DNA from 3 places in the Psychrobacillus sp. NPDC096623 genome. Region 1 is predicted to be linked to each of the others. Evidence: a T-box and tRNA genes for the amino acid it is inferred to sense, from the RefSeq annotation. Region 1 holds a T-box; the other regions hold tRNA genes.

Region 1 (6,302 bases):
ATTTTCCTTATCACTATCAAAATGTGGAGTCGCTTTTACATGTTGATTGGCACTTCTTCGTGGCATAATATCATCTCCTTTGTTGTTAATATGACTAAATAGAGGTTGTTCTATTCGAGGTTTGGGTTTTTAACGGATTTACATGTGAAAATCTATTTAATTGAACTAATTCCATAATGGTTTTTAAGTGAGGTCACTGAAAAAGTCCGTTTAAAGAGAAAAGAAGCAAACACCCTAGTACATATAGGCTGTTAGCTTCTTTTGTTTTTGGATATTGGATGTAAATTTTCGATGCTTCTATAAATGCGCCACTTATACAGTGGCTTCCTTAAGTAGCTTACCAATCCCTTATTTTTATAATGAATCAGTAACTGCTTGTATCTCCGGGATGTTTACCAAACGAACAATCCCACAAGCATCGCACTTAACAAGGATACAGCCATTCCGCTGACCAATAGCTTCCAAACATTTTTTCCGATGATTTTTGACCGTTCTTCTCCTAAAGTGGAGTTATATGTGCCATAAATCATGCCGACTGTACTAAAGTTGGCGAATGAGGTCAAGAAAGTAACAGCAACGGCGATTGTATGTGGACTTAAGTCTTGGAGATGGTTTTTTAAATCCATCATGGCCACAAATTCGTTTGTCGAGAGTTTAATCCCCATTAACGAAGCAACATACATCGCATCCTGGATGCCTAATCCAAGCAAGACGGCAAATGGGAAGAAAATGACACCGAAAATCTTTTCGATTGTCAAACCATCTATTAAGAAACCTAGTATTCCATTAAGAGCGGTAGTTAATGCCACATATCCAATTACCATCGCTAAAATTACAATAACCATTTTCATCCCGATAAGCATACTGTTTGAGATGGTTGAAAAGAAATCTTGACGTTCTTCCTTAGGAGGAACGTACACAATATCGTCTCCTTTGCTAACCTCTATAGGATTTAAAATACTTGCCAGTAACAGGGCATTTAAACAGTTTAACGGAATTGCTGCAAACACGTACTCGGCAGGAACCATCGATAAATATGCCCCAATAATCGAACCACTGACACTGCTCATGCTCATGATCCCGAATGTCAACAAGCGATGGTCTTTCAGAACAACCAGCTGTTGACGAATAACAGCCAAAGCTTCCGTATTTCCAAGAAACATCATTTGGATCGAGAAGAAACTCTCCAGCTTTGGCAATCCGGAAATTTTCGAAATGACCCAACCTACTTTATCAATGATCCAGGTCATAATTCCAAAATAAGATAAAATATCGAAGAAAGTCACAATGAACACAATAGGCAGTAATGCACTAAAGAAGAAATCAATTGTTTCGTTCGCCATTACAGAAGGAAACGCAAATGAAATTCCTGCATTGGCGGATGATACCAACCATGTAAAAAAGGAAGTAATTTTATTAATCGTCCATGTTCCTATTGTGGTCGATAACATAAACCAGGTAATAAGCAATTCAGCAATGAGCAAGCTGAGGATAGAACGCCATCTAATTTTCCGCTTATCAGGCGAACAAAGGTAGACTAGACCAAGGACAACAAATATGCCCAGTATATTTATTAAAAAAAACATATAATCAACTCCAACTATATTTTCCCCAAAATAAAAACTCTTATTCATTCATACCTTCAGCCGCCAGACAGAAAGTATGAAATAATAAGAGTTTTTTATCTATACGCAGAATGGATTAAACACCGATCTTTTAGAAAAAATCAATTCGTTTCACCGTACTTATTTTTCTCTTTATTTCACACTTCCTTGTAGTCCGGCATTGTTAGTGGCTGCCAGGTAGAAACTATCAGGCCAAATCAAACTGATATTATACAAGGATAATAATTTAAGTTCTTTTTCTTAGGAATAGTGACCATTATATATTAGTGTTCCGGACGAAACAATATAAAAGAATAATGTTGTAATTTTACTAATTATAGTAATAATGAATAAAATAAAATGAAGAAGAGGTTGCGCAATTCTTATAGTTTAGGAATCGGGCAAACTCTTGCATAACTTTTAACATTCAATTCCTATATTTTGGGGCGACAAGGACTTTAAATAATGAAGTGGCTTGAATTGTATATGTATTCCATTTTATAAGAGGAGATTTGATATTGACAATTGACTGAACTTTTTGTACGATATGTAAAATCATTATATGATAAATTCGTTGAAGAAGAGAGTAGTCGATACGAAGCTGGAAAGCGAGTTAGGGATGGTGGGAGCCTAATACACAAAGAATCGATGAAGCGCACTTTGGAGAAATGTCCTGAAGCCTAGTAGGGAAAATCGGGGGAGACACCTCGTTACAAACGTAAAAGCGGTCACATTCGTGGCAACTAGAGTGGTACCACGGGAATTTAGCTCTCGTCTCTTATATAGAGACGAGGGCTTTTTATATTGGAGGAGAAAAAATGAGCCTGTCACATCAAATCGCATCGGTCATTTCAAATGCTTTAGAAACTGATTGGACTGCTGAACAAGTAGAGCAGTTACTGGAAAAGCCAAAGCAGAAAGAATTAGGGGATATTGCTTTTCCTTGTTTTACGTTAGCAAAAAAATTGCGTAAAGCACCGCAGCAAATAGCGCTAGAGTTAAGTAAGAAGCTAGAGGATAAATTAATAGTTAGCGTACAAGTCGCTAGTGGATACGTAAATTTTTTCCTCGATCAAGCTCTTGTTACAAACCAAGTACTCCAAGCAATTACAGCGGACCTACAGGAGTATGGAAGTAAAAATAAAAAGCATGAAAAAATTGTGATCGACTTTTCCTCCCCGAATATAGCAAAGCCTTTTTCAATGGGTCACTTGCGTTCAACCGTAATCGGCAACTCCTTAGCGAATATTGCGGAGAAGAATGGGTACAAAGCTGTTCGCATTAATCATCTAGGAGATTGGGGTACACAATTTGGAAAGTTAATAGTCGCTTATAAATTATGGGGAAACAAAGAGAAAATCCTTGCAGCACCGATTGAAGAGTTATTAAAGATATATGTGCATTTTCATGAAATGGCAGAAAAAGATGACACATTAAATGAGCAGGCTCGTGCAGCTTTTAAATCGCTGGAAGAAGGCGACGAAGAGGCTCTATCCTTATGGAAGTGGTTCAAAGAGGCATCATTAAAGGAGTTCCAATTAATCTATGAGCTTTTGGATGTTCAATTTGATTCTTATGCTGGGGAGGCTTTTTATAACGATAAAATGACTACGGTAGTTGACGATTTAAAGAATAAAGGTTTATTAATTGAATCTGACGGTGCTTTTGTAGTAGAACTCGAAGGTATGCCACCAAGCCTGATTACTAAAAAAGATGGGGCTACTTTATACGCTACTCGCGATTTATCAGCAGCAATGTATCGTCAAAAAACGTATCATGCGAGTAGAACGTTTTATGTTGTGGGAAATGAACAAACACTTCACTTCAAGCAATTATTTTCGGTACTACAAAAAATGGGGTTTGAATGGTCTAAACAGCTAGAACATGTACCATTTGGGATGATGCTCAAAGACGGCAAAAAAATGTCTACGCGTAAGGGTAAAGTCGTCTTGCTTACCGATGTAATAGCTGAAGCTATAGAGACTGCAAAGCATAATATTAATAAGAAAAATCCAACTTTAGAAAATAAAGAGGAAGTCGCAAAGCAAGTTGGAGTAGGAGCAGTTATTTTCAATGATTTAAAAAATGACCGCATGAATGATATTGAGTTTTCGTTGGAACAAATGCTTAATTTTGAAGGGGAAACAGGACCTTATGTACAATATACCTATGCTAGAATTTGTTCATTGCTCCAAAAAGGTAACTTTGAGGATGAATCATTCTCTTTTTCTACTATTGGCGCTGAAGCTTGGCCAATTATCCAGCTCCTAGAGGATTTTCCTCGTGTGGTAGAAAAAGCATTTGATCAGGCTGAGCCATCCCTAATTGCTAAGTTTAGTTTACTGCTTGCGCGTCAATTCAATAAATATTATGCTAGTACAAAAATTTTAGCCGATGATGAGACAACTTCTTCTAAGTTAACTTTCGCACTTTCAGTATCTGTTGTCTTGAAGGAGTGTTTACGTCTTTTAGGTATACCAGCTCCTGAGAAGATGTAGTTCTTAGCACTAGTGAACTGTTAAAGAAATAACTACACTCCTGTTTGGGAGTGTTTTTTTATTTGGAGAAATATAGAGGATTTTATAGTAGCTAATAGAATAAGTATAGTAGTACATATCGTAATGGAGAGGTGAAGAAGATATTTGATTTAGTAAATAAGCATCAAATGCTTCCTTTTGTAATGACCATTTTTGTTTATTTTGCGGAGCTTTATTTGTATCTCCTCGATTATATTTCTAGTTTTTTCTTTTGCAATATTTTAGCCTTGCTCGTTCTATTTTGGCCACTTTTTTTACTTGCTATTAGAAAAACACAAATCTCCAAATATATCTTCCTATTGTCCTTTATTGCTTCGCTATTTTTACTGGTATATGAATTTCCACTTATTTCAACGGATGGGAGCCGCTATTTTGTCTCTTCATATGTTTCACCAGAAGAACTGATAAAAAACTCTGGAATTTACATATTGGCTGTAAGGTCAACCGAGATATTATTGGCCGAAGACCTAGATGGACAAGATTTTCGAAATCTTAACAATCAATTATTAATTTTTGATATAGAACCAGCCTCGAATTTCCATCGCTATGCGGGGAAAACTACAGCAATTTTTAAATTGGTGGGAATCAATATGGAGTATGATTATTTTCAACAGATGTCTGTGAATGTAAAGTCGTATTTAAATACAAGTAATCCTAATATAGACGAATTTCTCTCTAGAAATAATTCAGGTGGAAACAGTGCAGGTTTAGCTCTCGTTTTATCTAGTCTAATAGAACAAGGGAAATTTAAAAATGATATACCAATTGGTGTGACTGGAGCTATTAGTAAATCTGGAAAAGCAATAGAGATTGGTCTTACAAAAGAGAAAATTCTTAGTGCAAATAAAATCGGTCTCTCTTATATAATTCTCCCTATCGGAAATCTGGCGGAGGCCAACGATGTGGTGAAATCTTTAAAGCTTCCAATAAAAGTAATTGGAGTCAGAAATGTGGATGAAGCTATTGAACAAATTAACGAATTAAATAAAGATCCCGAATAGCAAAAGTGTTCCTGCAATAGGAACGCTTTTTTACATCCACCAATTATTTACCATTGAATAAGAACTTGCGTTCGTAATATACTATAAAGAACATATGTTCTTTAAGAAGGGAGTAAAAAAATTGTATGAAGGCCTAAAAAATCGGGAAATTATATGTATTGATATACGTAGTTTTTTTGCGAGCTGTGCAGCAGCAGATGCAGGTCTGGATGTCACAACTACCCCAATTGCGGTTATCGGGAACTTGGAGCAAAAAGGAAGTATTGTACTTGCTGCATCTCCACCAATGAAAAAACAGTTTGGTGTAAAAACTGGAACTCGCTTGTTTGAAATACCAGATCATCCTTCGATTCATCTTATCGAGCCTAAAATGGAGTTCTTCGTTCGTGTATCGATGGAAATTACACGCTATTTACATCAGTTCGTCCCACACGAATCGATACATGTATACAGTGTCGATGAGTGTTTCGTAGATCTTGGTGGAACAGAAAAGCTTTGGGGACCCGTCGAAAAAACAATTAAACGGATACAAGATGAGCTATATGCCCAATTTCAGTTGCCTTGTGCGGTTGGGATGGGGCCAAATATGCTTATGGCTAAGCTCGCACTTGACCTAGAAGCCAAAAAAACTGGTTTTGCGAAATGGACATATGAAGACGTTCAGGAAAAACTGTGGCCAGTAACTCCTTTAAGCGAAATGTGGGGGATTGGATCCCGTCTCCAAAAAACATTAAATAACATGGGGATTTTCAAAGTTGGTCAATTGGCGAATACACCATTAACTCTACTCGAGGAGAAGTTTGGTGTAATGGGAAACCAACTTTACTATCACGCGTGGGGAGTAGATCTATCGGAGCTCGGAGCACCTCTTGCGGAAGGTCAAATTAGTTATGGTAAGGGACAAATATTATTTCGAGATTATCACAGTAAAAAAGAAGTGATGGCAGTCGTTTTAGAAATGTGTGAGGATGTAGCTAGACGTGCACGTGAAGCAGAGATGGTTGGTAGAACGATACATCTATCCGTTGGCTATAGTCAAAACGAATTTGGCGGTGGTTTTAATCGTTCCCGTTCAATCGATGAACCGACAAATGCCACGATGGCCATTTATAAAGTATGTGAACAAATCTTTGATGAATTTTATGATCGTCGCCCAGTTA
Region 2 (6,302 bases), on a different contig from region 1:
ATTCCACCACCAGGAGATGTACGAAATGTACTAGCCGCTCTTTCGGAAGTAGAGCCGTTAGTGGAGGAAATGTTTCAATATAGATTTTCTCAATCGAAAGAATTGGAAGGGCATTCATTAGGTAATCTTATGTTAGCTGCCCTTACATCGATAACAGGTGATTTTGCACATGCCATAACAGAAATGAGTCGAGTACTTAATATACGCGGGAAAGTACTACCAGCCGCGAACCAAGTAGTAACTTTACATGCTCTTTTTGAAGATCAAACAACCATTAAGGGAGAATCTAAAATCCCCAAATATGGCAAAAAGATTGAAAAAGTATTTATAACTCCTGCAGACGTAAAACCGTTGCCAGAAACGATTAATGTTATTCGTCAAGCGGATGTGATCGTTATTGGACCAGGAAGTTTATATACGAGTATTTTGCCGAATCTATTAGTGCAAGATATACAAAAAGCTATTAGACAATCTAAAGCGAAGAAAGTATATATTTGTAATTTAATGACACAGGCTGGAGAGACAGGTAATTACTCTGCATATGATCATGTAAATGCACTGATCGAACATGTAGGGGATAACTTTTTAGATGCAGTGTTAATAAGTAAGGAAGAAATTCCTGAAAATGTTAGATATTTATACAAACAAGAGCAGGCATCTCCTGTTAAAATAGATATTGATGAATTAGAAAAATTAAATATAGACATTGTTAAAAAAGACATTTCAGTCGTTAATGACGGTGCAGTTCGTCATGATGCAACGGAAGTTGCGAAATGGCTTGTAGAATACGCAGACGGTTTAAAAATGTAACTGTCCAGGAGAAAGGGGGAAACGGAATATGTCGTTTGCTTCTGAAACTAAAAAAGAGATGACCCAGGAAGAAAATGAGCCTTGCTGTGCACGTTCAGAGCTTTCTGCGCTTATACGCATGAACGGATCACTCTCTTTTAGCAACAAAATGTTAAGCTTAGACGTTCAAACAGAAAATGCAGCTATTGCGAGAAGACTATATACATTGATAAAATCGTTATATCCATATCAAGTAGAATTACTTGTTCGAAAGAAAATGAGATTGAAAAAGAACAACATTTATATTTGTCGTATTCGGGACGGTGCAAAAAACCTGTTAGAAGATCTTCAAATATTAAAGGATGGCTTTCAATTTGAATACTCCATTTCCAAAGAGCTTGTTCAAAAAAGTTGCTGTAAAAGAGCTTATTTAAGAGGAGCCTTTTTAGCAGGAGGATCGGTTAATAATCCGGAAACCTCATCTTATCACTTAGAAATTTATTCTTCTTATAAAACACATAGTGATGCATTGGTAGATTTAATGAATGAATATGAATTGAATGCAAAAACAATTGAACGAAAAAAAGGGTTTGTTGCATATTTAAAGGAAGCAGAAAAGATTTCCGATTTTTTAAGTATTGCGGGAGCCCATAGAGCATTACTGAAATTTGAAGATGTTCGAATCATACGAGATATGCGAAATAGCGTAAACCGCCTTGTCAATTGCGAAACGGCCAATCTGAACAAAACAATCAGTGCAGCTATTCGCCAAGTGGACAATATTCGTTTTATTGAGAATTCCATCGGTTTAGATCAGCTACCAGAAAAACTTCGTGAAATAGCTAGGTTACGTGTAGAGTACCAAGATGTTACACTGAAAGAACTAGGTGAGATGGTTTCTACTGGAAATGTGAGTAAATCAGGTGTAAATCACCGATTGCGAAAGATTGATGAAATAGCAGATATGCTGCGCAATGGAGAGACAATTTAGAGAAATGGGGAGTAGACAATGGCAGAACAGCAGGTGGAAGTAAAATTAGCGTCAGGACTTCAAGCAAGACAGGCTGCACTTTTTGTACAGGAAGCAAATCGTTATATTGCGGACGTTTTTTTAGAAAAAGATACTAAAAAAGTTAATGCGAAGAGCATTATGGGAATTATGAGCTTGGCGATCAGTAAAGGAACAGCGGTGGTTTTAAGTGCTGATGGTTCTGATGCGGAGGAAGCAGTAGAAGCTTTAGGGAAGTTTATCTCAAGTGAATCATAAAAATGAACGGCCTCATTAGTCACTTAAGACGAAAGGGCTTTTTTTTATCTTGAATATTCAATTTAAGTGTAGCAGTAAGAAAAAAACGGACAATAAATAGTAAAGAAATGAAACCTGACAATGTGATTCCGCTCCGGGCGGTCGCTTTCGGTGGGCACGGCTCGAGCCTGTAGTCTCTCCCACGTACTGTCCCACTGGAGTCATTGCCCTGCGCTACACTCAACAAAATCCACTTTAAATATAAAGATAGTTGAATGCAGTATCAAATATTATTCGTGTATTAGGTGGCGACCTCGGCGGGATGAGTAGACAGATGAGATGTCAAAGCGACGCATGTGCTGCGGTAATAGCTCACTACTCACACCGCGAAACGCGTCCACCTGTAATGGAAATCAGAAGTGGTATCCATGATTAATCCTCATAATGTATTGTTAATGGTTAAATTTTAATATACTTGATTAATATTAAAAAAGTCCCAAAGGATTAATCCTTTGGGATTTTTACATCGACTTCTTATGCTTTTTTCATTTCGCTACGATCGATAATATGATCAATTAAGCCATATTCTTTTGCACGTTCAGCGGTCATGAAGTTATCACGATCTGTGTCTCTTGCAATTACTTCGATTGGTTGACCAGTACGTTCAGAAATAATGTGGTTTAACTTATCGCGTAAATGTAAAATACGTTTTGCAGCAATTTCGATTTCCGTTGCTTGCCCTTGTGCTCCACCAAGTGGTTGGTGAATCATTACTTCTGCGTTAGGAAGTGCATAACGTTTACCTTTTGTTCCAGCAGTAAGCAGGAATGCTCCCATAGAAGCTGCCATACCGATACAAATTGTTTGTACATCAGGTTTGATGAACTGCATTGTATCGTAGATTGCCATACCAGCTGTTATACTTCCGCCTGGGCTGTTAATGTAAATAGAGATGTCTTTTTCTGGATCTTCTGCTTCTAGGAATAGTAATTGGGCAACGATTGAGTTTGAAACGTTGTCATCAATACCACTTCCAAGCATAATAATACGGTCTTTTAATAATCGAGAGTAAATGTCATATGCACGTTCTCCACGATTAGTTTGTTCAATAACTGTAGGAATTAAATTCATCCTGATTGCCTCCTTCAAAGGTGGGTTAAATTAGTTAGTTACTGAGAAAAGTTCCCTCAGTTGTAACTTTATCATACACATAATGGTCAAGGAAGGTCAAATATTAAGCTTCAAAAAGTTAGCTTGAATTATGTTCCTTCTATTTGTATAATAGATAAGTCGCTAGCCCTTGTAGTGTAATGGATAACACACAAGCCTCCGAAGCTTGTAATGTGAGTTCGATCCTCGCCGAGGGCATACCGTTCCAACGTTTTTACTAAGAATTTATGTGTTATTATAATGATACAAAATAGCACGTAGCCCTCTGTTTATTTTGCGATAAAGCAAACGGAGGTTTTTTTTATGGAAAAAAAATTATGGACCCAAATTTAACCCAAACGCTCTTCACAAAGATGCATACTCTAAAAAGAGTGTATATTAGAATGAGGAGTGAAGTTGATTGGTTTTACCATATGGAAATGAATGGCGAGAAGAAAGTCCGAATCATCATCAAGGCTATCCTAGGTATCCACATTATCCGCAGCATACACATTATCCATATTACCCGTATTACCCATATTACCCGTATTACCCACATTACCAACCGTACCCATATTATCCAATGAATCCGGGATATGGCTACCCATGGTCTCATGGGAATTATGGTAGTCATGGACACGGTCACTCATAACATTAATCACGTAATTAGTTCATTCTATCGAATAAAAAACTAGAAAAGCCATCACTCATGTTTCAAGTTGGTTGCGTTTTGATATTGGATAACACAAAGGCCTCAGAAGCTTGTAATGTGAGTTCGATCTTCATCGAGGGAATATAAAAAGCTGAGAAACACTCTTAACATAATATGTTTAGGGTGTTTTTTTGTTTTCTTTATTTCTTCTATTGTAGGATACTGCATAGGCTTCATGTCTAAAATGTAAAATTGGATCGTCGGGTAACTCTATTCCTTTTCCAACGATAGTAGGGTCGAACAAAAGACTTTCTGTTGGAAATATTTTTTTATTAATAGCCAATTGACCTACTAGAATTTTTTGTCTGTCATCTGGCCAAACATTGGTAGGATCATCAGTAGAGTCTGTGTTCTCCGCTAATCGAATGTAAAGCTCGAATGTTACAGTTCCTTTATCGAGTCGTCTCTCCAAATCCTCGCTCAAATAATCGGTAGATAAGTTAAGTCTATTAAGGATAGAAGGTGATTTTTCCTGCTTCACTGGATGCCACTCGTATTTTATAGCCTGCCGCTTGCCTTCAGCATTAACAAAATAGAAGGCGTGTATTGGGAAATAATTTAGAGTTGCATAACTTATTGGTGGCTGCTTTAGCTGTTCCTTTAGCGCCAGTAATGTATTTTTATGCTCTGGGAAGGTAGTGAGAAGTTGTGTTATACCTAGACCTAAATCAATTGAATGAATGCCAGTTTTGTGAGAGGTTAATATTTTTAGCATGTCCGTAAAAGTTTTGGGATCTTTCGTGACGAACATGGGAACGGTTGCACAAACTTGGTGACTAATAGAACCATCGGGTTGATGAAAATGGATAGCCATTCCTTTTGCTGGAGATAGGAAATCTGCCGCAGTAGGATTTGGGGGACTATTAGAAAAACGAACTGTAGCGGGCACTGGTGTTTGCTGCAAGTGGGGTGCAAAGGTATAGGCTGTCGCATTGCCATTCGGGGTAAAAATAGCTTCATAAAAATCTCCTTTAGCATGAGCACGACGATAGCCTGGAAATTTCCCCTGAATTTGTTCAAGCGTATCAACAGCTTCTTTTGGCAAAATATCGCTCATCAAAATCACCTCGTTTTTTAGAATGAAAAGAAAGATTTTATTTAATAATCATTACCACTGAATGCAATAACTAAACTACATAAGAAAGATTCATCATTTAATCCATCCTCGTTTGTGTTACTCTCGGTACATAATTGTTTACTTTCTCTTAAGATAGATTTACTAGTGCTCTAATTACAGATAGTCGTGTTCAATCATGGATTACTCGCTTAATGGAATATTATTTCAGTTAAAGAATTATGAAACTTAGTTTACTTCATTCCGTAAATAGAATAGGTTTTGTATTTTAAATATAAAGGTACAATAAGACTATAATTATTAAAGAGGTGAGCCAAATGAAGAAATTATTAATACCAATAATCATTGTAGTTGTAATTATTGCTGTTATTGCAGGGATATTCATGACAAGCTATAACGGTTTTGTAGACAAAGAAGAAAACGTAAACAACGCATATGCGCAAGTTGAAAACCAGCTGCAACGAAGAATGGATTTAATACCAAACTTAGTTAATACAGTTAAAGGCTTTGCAGCGCATGAACAAGAAGTGCTTGGGAATATTGCGGATGCAAGATCTAAATTGGCAGGAGCGAGGACACCAGAAGAACAAGCTACGGCGAATGATGAATTATCTGGAGCTCTGAGCCGATTATTAGTAGTGGTAGAAAATTATCCAGATCTAAAAGCAGATGCAAACTTTAGACAGTTGATGGATGAGCTTGCTGGTACGGAAAATAGACTTTCTGTAGCAAGACAGGATTATAATACAGTAGTTTCGGATTACAATAAAAAAGTAAAACGGATGCCTGGAAGTATAGTAGCTTCGATGTTTGGCTTTGATAAAAAAGAATACTTCCAATCAACCGAGGGGGCAGAAGAAGCACCAGTAGTTGATTTTGAAGGAGCTGGAGACTGATGAAGAAAAGTGCACGTGCGATTTCACTTGCGCTTCTCCTTACAGTGTTGTTCCCTTTGCTAACGTTTGCCAAATCGGACTATCCAGCTGCTATTCCTGGAGAACTATATGTACAGGATTTCTATGACGTGCTATCAGAGGAGCAGGAGCAGGAAATAGAAACACTTGGACAAAATTTAGAAAATGCAACTGGTGCGCAAATTGTCGTGATGACAGTGGAGTCTTTAAAAGGTCAAGACGTTTCGACATATACGGTTGATGTGATGCGTGGATATGGTATTGGGGATGAAGAGAAGGATAACGGCGTCCTTTTATTACTAGAGATGGACCCTAACAAAGTAGGTGATCGGGAGGTTTATATAAACGTCGGTTACGGTTTAGAGGGCGCTTTACCTGATGGAAAAGTGGGGAGAATCATAGAAGAGTACACACTTC
Region 3 (6,302 bases), on a different contig from region 1:
TCAGAGGTTAGTGTACGTTTTTCAGAAACGGATATGTATGGACATTTGAATAATACAGTTACATTTGCGTATTTTGAGTATGCGCGAATAGAATACTTCAAGCATATTCAGCTTATGAATGATTGGTTAAATCCAAAGGGAGAAAAAATTCCAGTAGTCGCTGATTTGCAATGTGATTACCTAAAGCAAGTATTCTTTGATGAGAAGCTCCACATTTATGTGAAAGCAAATACTATTGGCTCATCCTCTGTAGATATCCACTACATGGCGAAGAACGAAAAAGGTGAAATTGTCTTTACAGGTCGGGGGTCCATCGTCCAAATTGACAAGAAAACTGGTCGAGCTGCAAAATGGTCTGAGGAAGAACGAGAAGTTTTTCAAAAGAGTATTAACTAGCCGTCACCTACCATCCCCACGCTACATACGTTAGTAGGAGAGTGGATAGGGGGCTATGGCATTGTACGACAATAATCAGCATCGTTCGATTTTGACAAGTAGAGAACGTCAAATTTTTCAATTATTAGTAGAAGATAATTCTACGAAAGATATTTCAGCTTTGTTATCGATAAGTGAGAAAACAGTTAGGAACCATATTTCCAATACAATACAAAAACTTGGAGTTTCGGGTAGGTCACAAGCGATTGTGGAATTATTACGATTAGGTGAACTATCACTGAATTGATATGAATCCTTGCCATTTTCCTCATAACACGTCACAATAATAGAAAGAAGGTTATTGTTTTGAGGAGTGAAGGAATAGATGGCAGAGGATATAAATAAGACAATATTAGATCAAGATCAAGTTGCTTTTTTAGAAAAAGAGCTTCGACATATATCAGGAATCATTAAACAAAAGGGTCGAAAGATTTTAAGTGCCTATACTATTACGCCACCGCAGTTTGTAGCACTACAATGGTTACTAGAGCTTGGTGATATGACTATCGGTGATTTATCCAATAAAATGTATTTAGCTTTTAGTACAACGACGGACTTGATTGATCGTATGGAAAAAAGCAAACTCGTAAAGCGTATTAGAGATGAACAAGATCGCCGTGTTGTTCGTATACATTTGTTAGAAGAGGGCGCACGAATTATAGAAGAGGTTATCGATAAACGACAACAGTATTTGGAAGATGTACTTCAACATTTCGATCAAGCTGAAGTTACAAATTTATCAATATTATTAGAAAAACTACATCAAGAGATGAAGAACTGAGGAATTGACGTGAAAGCCCCAATTGGTGTTATAGACTCTGGAGTTGGTGGGTTAACAGTTGCGAAAGAAATTATGCAATTACTACCAAATGAAAAAATAATATATATTGGCGATACTGCCAGATGCCCGTATGGCCCTAGAACAAGCGAAGAGGTACGAAAGTTTACATGGCAATTGGCTAATGCATTAGCAAAAATGAATATAAAAATGTTAGTAATTGCGTGCAATACTGCAACTGCAGTCGCACTTAATTCTTTAAGCAAAAAGATGCCTTTTCCTGTAATAGGGGTAATTTTCCCAGGTGCTAGGGCAGCAATTAAAGCATCAAAAAGTAATGAAATCGTAGTGCTAGGTACAAGCGGTACTATAAAAAGTGGTGCGTATGAGGAAGCTATTGCTTCCTTAAATACGTCTAGTAAAGTGATTCCACTGGCATGCCCAACCTTTGTACCACTTGTAGAAAGTAATGAATACGAAGGTGAATTTGCTCGAAATATGGTATTGGAAACATTAACTCCATTGAAGAAAGAGCAATTTGATACCGTTATTTTAGGTTGTACGCATTATCCACTTTTACAAAAGCATATTGAAGAGGCAGTAGGGAATGATGTAAAAGTACTTTCTTCTGCCGAAGAAACTGCTCATGATGTCAAAGAGTATTTAAATTATCATGAACTTAATAATCCTAATAAACAAAATAAAACACCCATATTTTATACAACAGGATCTGTGCCAATATTCAAAACGATTGTAGAGAAGTGGTTGGAAATACCGAGTGCAGATATTCGAACAATTTCATTTAAATGACCCTGTTAGCTTGAGAATCCTCGATTAGCGGGGTCTTCTTCTTATTGATACGTATTAAAGGACTAAGGAATTTTCTAAAATTCAACAGAAGGGTGCGATTTTACTTGAAACAAATTATTATAGCTACTAAAAATAAAGGAAAAGCAAAAGACTTTGAAGCATTATTTAACCCATTAGGCTATGAAGTTAAGACACTTCATGATGTGGCGGAAGAAATGGATGTGGAAGAGACTGGGACAACCTTTGAAGAAAATGCATTACTTAAAGCTTCTGCACTAGCAGAGCACTTACAAACGTTGGTCATCGCGGACGATAGTGGTTTAGAAATTGATGCATTGGATGGACGACCAGGCATCTATTCTGCTCGATATGCGGGCGAAGAGAAAAGCGATGAGGCAAATATAGATAAAGTTCTACATGAGTTAGAAGGTGTCAAAGAACCCGAAAGAACGGCACGCTTTGTTTGTGCTATCGCAGTTGCCTCTCCAAACAATAAACCTATAACTGTTAGAGGGACTTGTGAAGGAATAATTGGAACCGAGAGAAAAGGGACCAATGGATTTGGATATGACCCAATTTTTTATGTTCCTTCTGAACAAAAGATGATGGCAGAGCTATCTGCTGAGGAAAAAGGAGCAATTTCTCATCGTGGCAATGCGATTAATAAACTTTCTTTAGTTCTAAAAGAATCCATTTTAGAAGGATAGGTGAGGAAATTGAAGCTATTAATAATGAGTGATACACATAGTGCCACCGAGACAATGGAACTTGTTATAGAGCGACATCAGCAGGAAGTGAATGCCATTATCCATTGTGGGGATAGTGAGTTAGATGCAAGTTACTTTTTTGAAAAACCTACTCATGTTGTTCGGGGGAATTGTGATCTCGACAATCGTTTTCCTTTAGAGGAGTTATTCTCTGTCCAGGATGCTAAAGTACTCGTAGTTCATGGCCATAAATACAATGTAAAATCGACTATAATGTCGCTTTTTTATCGAGCACAGGAGGTACAAGCCTCTGTTGTTTGCTTCGGTCATTCGCATTTATTAGGAGCAGAAATGAAGGAAGGTATATTATTTATTAATCCTGGTAGTCTTCAACAACCTCGTGGACGTAAAGAAAAAAGCTACGCAATAGCTGAGTATAACGGTGATTCTTGGACAGTTCTATTTTATTCAGATGAACATATACTGCTTGAAAAAGTAACTTTATAAATTTTTTGAAATAGTGTTGACTTATCTTTCTTATCATTATATAATAAATCTTGTCTTTCCTATCAGTTTAGGTGGGGGAGTACTTGTCTCAGTAGCTCAGCTGGATAGAGCAACGCCCTTCTAAGGCGTCGGTCGGGGGTTCGAATCCCTCCTGGGACATTGAAGGTTTAGATTGAATAAGTTTGTACAACATTGAAAATGCTTCAAGACCTATTTTATAGGTTTTGAAGCATTTTTATGTTTTTGGATATTTAGAACCAATCAAATATAATAAGGTGTTTTTTATACACGTTGTAAACAAATTCTTATTAGAATTCTGTTGTGCATGAAACTCCTTAAATTACAAAAACATCTCAGTGCAAAATAAAATTCATTTTTAAAAAGCTGTCACAGAAAGTCATTTTTCACTAACCCTCTGGACTGCTTGTTTCTTCAAGTGCAATCTACAGCGCTACCCAAAGAGTTGCTTTAGTTCTAAGTGACTATTTCAAGTACCTTACGATTTAAGGAATAACCTTCTAACTGTAGAAAGAAGGTTTATCTTACTCCAAAAAATCGTTTATCATATCCCATCCTTTCAGAAGCTTCTTCGGCTGCACTCATAACCTTTTTAGCGATGTCCGGCACCTTGTAATCCTTCATACGTTGGATAGGGCCGACCACATTTATGGCAGAGACAACTTTCCCCGTGTAATCACGAATAGGTGCTGAGATAGATCTTGTTCCTTCTGTTAATTCTTCGGTGCTTATTGCATATCCTCTTTCACGGATTAGTTTTAATTCATTTCGTAACTTCTCGGGATCTGTAATACTATTGCTTGTATATGCATGCAACCCTCCATTGATTACCTCTTCCACAAGATTATTTTCATCATAAGCAAGCAGTAATTTCCCAGAGCTCGTACAGAATGATGGGTTTTTTCTTCCTAAATGGGTGAGGATACGAACTGGATGGCTACATTCTTCCTTATGAATATAAATTGTATCCATACCATGTAGAACCGATAAATGTGCTGTTTCTCCAGTTTCATGTACTAATTTATTTAGTACGGGTGCTGCCTCTTTATGGATCTCTAAATGATTTGTCACAATCCCGCCAAGTGTTAATACCGTTAATCCAAGTTTGTACTTTCCAGTCTTTTTATCTTTTATAACAAAATCTTCTTCAGCAAGTGTAGCAAGTAAACGGCTTACAGTACTTTTAGCCAGACCGAGAGATTCTGAGAGGTCACTTACCTTTAGTGTTGGTTCAAATGTAGAAAAACTTTTGAGAATACGAAGTGCATTACTGACAGATGAGAGAATTTGCGGATTATTGTTTTGCTTAGACATTTTACACTCCTCTTTCGTTAGCTGTTCCATATAGAGAAACTGAATAACAAGGTTTTGAATATTCTAACATTTTAAAATATTTATGTCTACATAGATTGATAACTTTCAAATATCACTTTTTGGAAAAGCACTACATTCCTTTTAACCGTCTTATTTTTAAGTTCACGTAGTAACACTTTGGAAACACGTATTTCAAATAACAATTACTAAAAAATTAATCAAACTAAGTTTTCGGAATTATTATTAAATTTTTCACTTTTGTTCCACATAGAGGAATTCAAGGCTTTTGTTTGCACATTAGCCTCGTATAATAGGAGCTAGTTGCAGGAATAAATCTAAGGAATTGTTGGTCAGATATGTATGGCAGTAAAAGCCTGAAGCATATTTCACATATTACTCAGAAATAAGGGGGTAATTTTGAGCATAGCTAGAAGAGGTAGGAAGCGGTTAGTGAAGAGGGACGCGTGTTTTCTCAGTAGATAAGGAGCATATTTAAAAATAGGATTATTAATAGTTGACGAGATATTTAAATTGATAGAGGGCATATTTGTTGGAGATTAGTTCATTTAATTTTAAGGGTCTAATCTATATGAAATTTCCTATTATGTTCTAACTTAAATTTCAATGGAATTGTTGAGAGTGAATAATAGAGGAGGCAAATCAGTGAATCAATTAATGAGTCCTTTTAAATGTAAAGGTTTAGAGCTTAGAAACCGTGTGGTAATGCCGCCAGTCTGCCAATACTCTGCAGTCGATGGAATGCCTAATGAGTGGCATTATGTACATTATACGTCAAGGGCAATAGGTGGAGCAGGACTAATCATCGTTGAAATTACAAGCGTCGATCCTGACGGAAGAATTACAGAGCAAGACTTAGGTTTATGGTCGGATGAACATGCTATTGCATTTAAGAAAATTGTGGAAAGTTGCCATCAATATGGTTCTAAGATTGGAATTCAAATTTCACATGCCGGACGAAAATCGGAATATAGTAAAGTTCCTGTCTCTTCAATGGAAATACCTTTTGATACTATGTTCAATAAACCTAAAATGCTCTCAACAGATGAAATTAAACAAGTAGTGGAAAAATTTGGTTTAGCTGCAAAACGTGCTGTAAAAGCAGGCTTCGATACAATTGAGCTACAAGGAGCGCATGGATATTTAATTCACCAATTTCATTCACCATATATCAACCAACGCACGGATGAATATGGTCTTGATCGGACCAAATTTAGTGTAGAAGTGATTGAAGCAGTAAAAAGGGAAATGCCTGCTGATATGCCTTTAATTATGCGAATATCGGCCAAGGAGTATGTAGAAGGGGGATATGATGTCGATTACATTCAACAAATATGTAAGGAATATGAGAAGGCAGGCGTCGATATAATTCATGTTAGTTCAGGTGGGGAGGCATCTTACGAAGAATCTGGGATGACACCTCGAGGTAACCCGGAGTCTAAACAAGGGTATCAAGTGCCATTTGCAAAAGCTATGAAAAAAACTTTTAATATACCTATTATTGCTGTTGGGAGATTAGAAGACGCACAATTTGCTAACGCATTGATTGAGAATAATGTGGCTGATCTTGTTGCTGTAGGACGAGGGATGTTAAAAAATCCATATTGGCCAATTAGCGCCGCAGCAGAATTAGAACAACAAATTCCCACATCTAAACAGTATAAGGCTGCATTTGAATTTAAAGTTTCCTACAGTCCAAAATAAAAAGAGCCCGA

What was found. The T-box of region 1 lies ahead of argS (arginine--tRNA ligase). A T-box ahead of a tRNA ligase gene usually reads a tRNA of that ligase, here a tRNA-Arg.
Region 2: it has a tRNA-Arg gene. The T-box ahead of argS (arginine--tRNA ligase) is inferred to sense a tRNA for this amino acid. The anticodon was not compared.
Region 3: it has a tRNA-Arg gene. The T-box ahead of argS (arginine--tRNA ligase) is inferred to sense a tRNA for this amino acid. The anticodon was not compared.

Annotation. Positions count from the first base shown of each region.
Region 1 is NZ_JBIWER010000002.1:834,631-840,932, reverse strand. It holds gene ACIQX2_RS08895 (hypothetical protein) at 1-66, opposite strand, end outside; gene ACIQX2_RS08890 (NupC/NupG family nucleoside CNT transporter) at 393-1,586, opposite strand; purine riboswitch at 1,756-1,861, opposite strand; T-box leader at 2,170-2,386, shown strand; gene argS (arginine--tRNA ligase) at 2,423-4,102, shown strand; gene ACIQX2_RS08880 (S16 family serine protease) at 4,234-5,142, shown strand; gene ACIQX2_RS08875 (Y-family DNA polymerase) at 5,237-6,302, shown strand, end outside.
Region 2 is NZ_JBIWER010000005.1:168,917-175,218, reverse strand. It holds gene ACIQX2_RS14505 (gluconeogenesis factor YvcK family protein) at 1-810, shown strand, start outside; gene whiA (DNA-binding protein WhiA) at 839-1,780, shown strand; gene ACIQX2_RS14495 (HPr family phosphocarrier protein) at 1,799-2,056, shown strand; gene clpP (ATP-dependent Clp endopeptidase proteolytic subunit ClpP) at 2,570-3,166, opposite strand; tRNA gene ACIQX2_RS14485 (tRNA-Arg) at 3,332-3,403, shown strand; gene ACIQX2_RS14480 (hypothetical protein) at 3,606-3,836, shown strand; gene ACIQX2_RS14475 (catalase family peroxidase) at 4,015-4,953, opposite strand; gene ACIQX2_RS14470 (LemA family protein) at 5,289-5,867, shown strand; gene ACIQX2_RS14465 (TPM domain-containing protein) at 5,867-6,302, shown strand, end outside.
Region 3 is NZ_JBIWER010000003.1:304,216-310,517, reverse strand. It holds gene ACIQX2_RS11040 (acyl-CoA thioesterase) at 1-396, shown strand, start outside; gene ACIQX2_RS11035 (helix-turn-helix domain-containing protein) at 458-682, shown strand; gene ACIQX2_RS11030 (MarR family winged helix-turn-helix transcriptional regulator) at 761-1,216, shown strand; gene racE (glutamate racemase) at 1,226-2,023, shown strand; gene ACIQX2_RS11020 (XTP/dITP diphosphatase) at 2,128-2,730, shown strand; gene ACIQX2_RS11015 (metallophosphoesterase family protein) at 2,740-3,237, shown strand; tRNA gene ACIQX2_RS11010 (tRNA-Arg) at 3,323-3,396, shown strand; gene ACIQX2_RS11005 (IclR family transcriptional regulator) at 3,775-4,569, opposite strand; gene ACIQX2_RS11000 (NADH:flavin oxidoreductase/NADH oxidase) at 5,233-6,291, shown strand.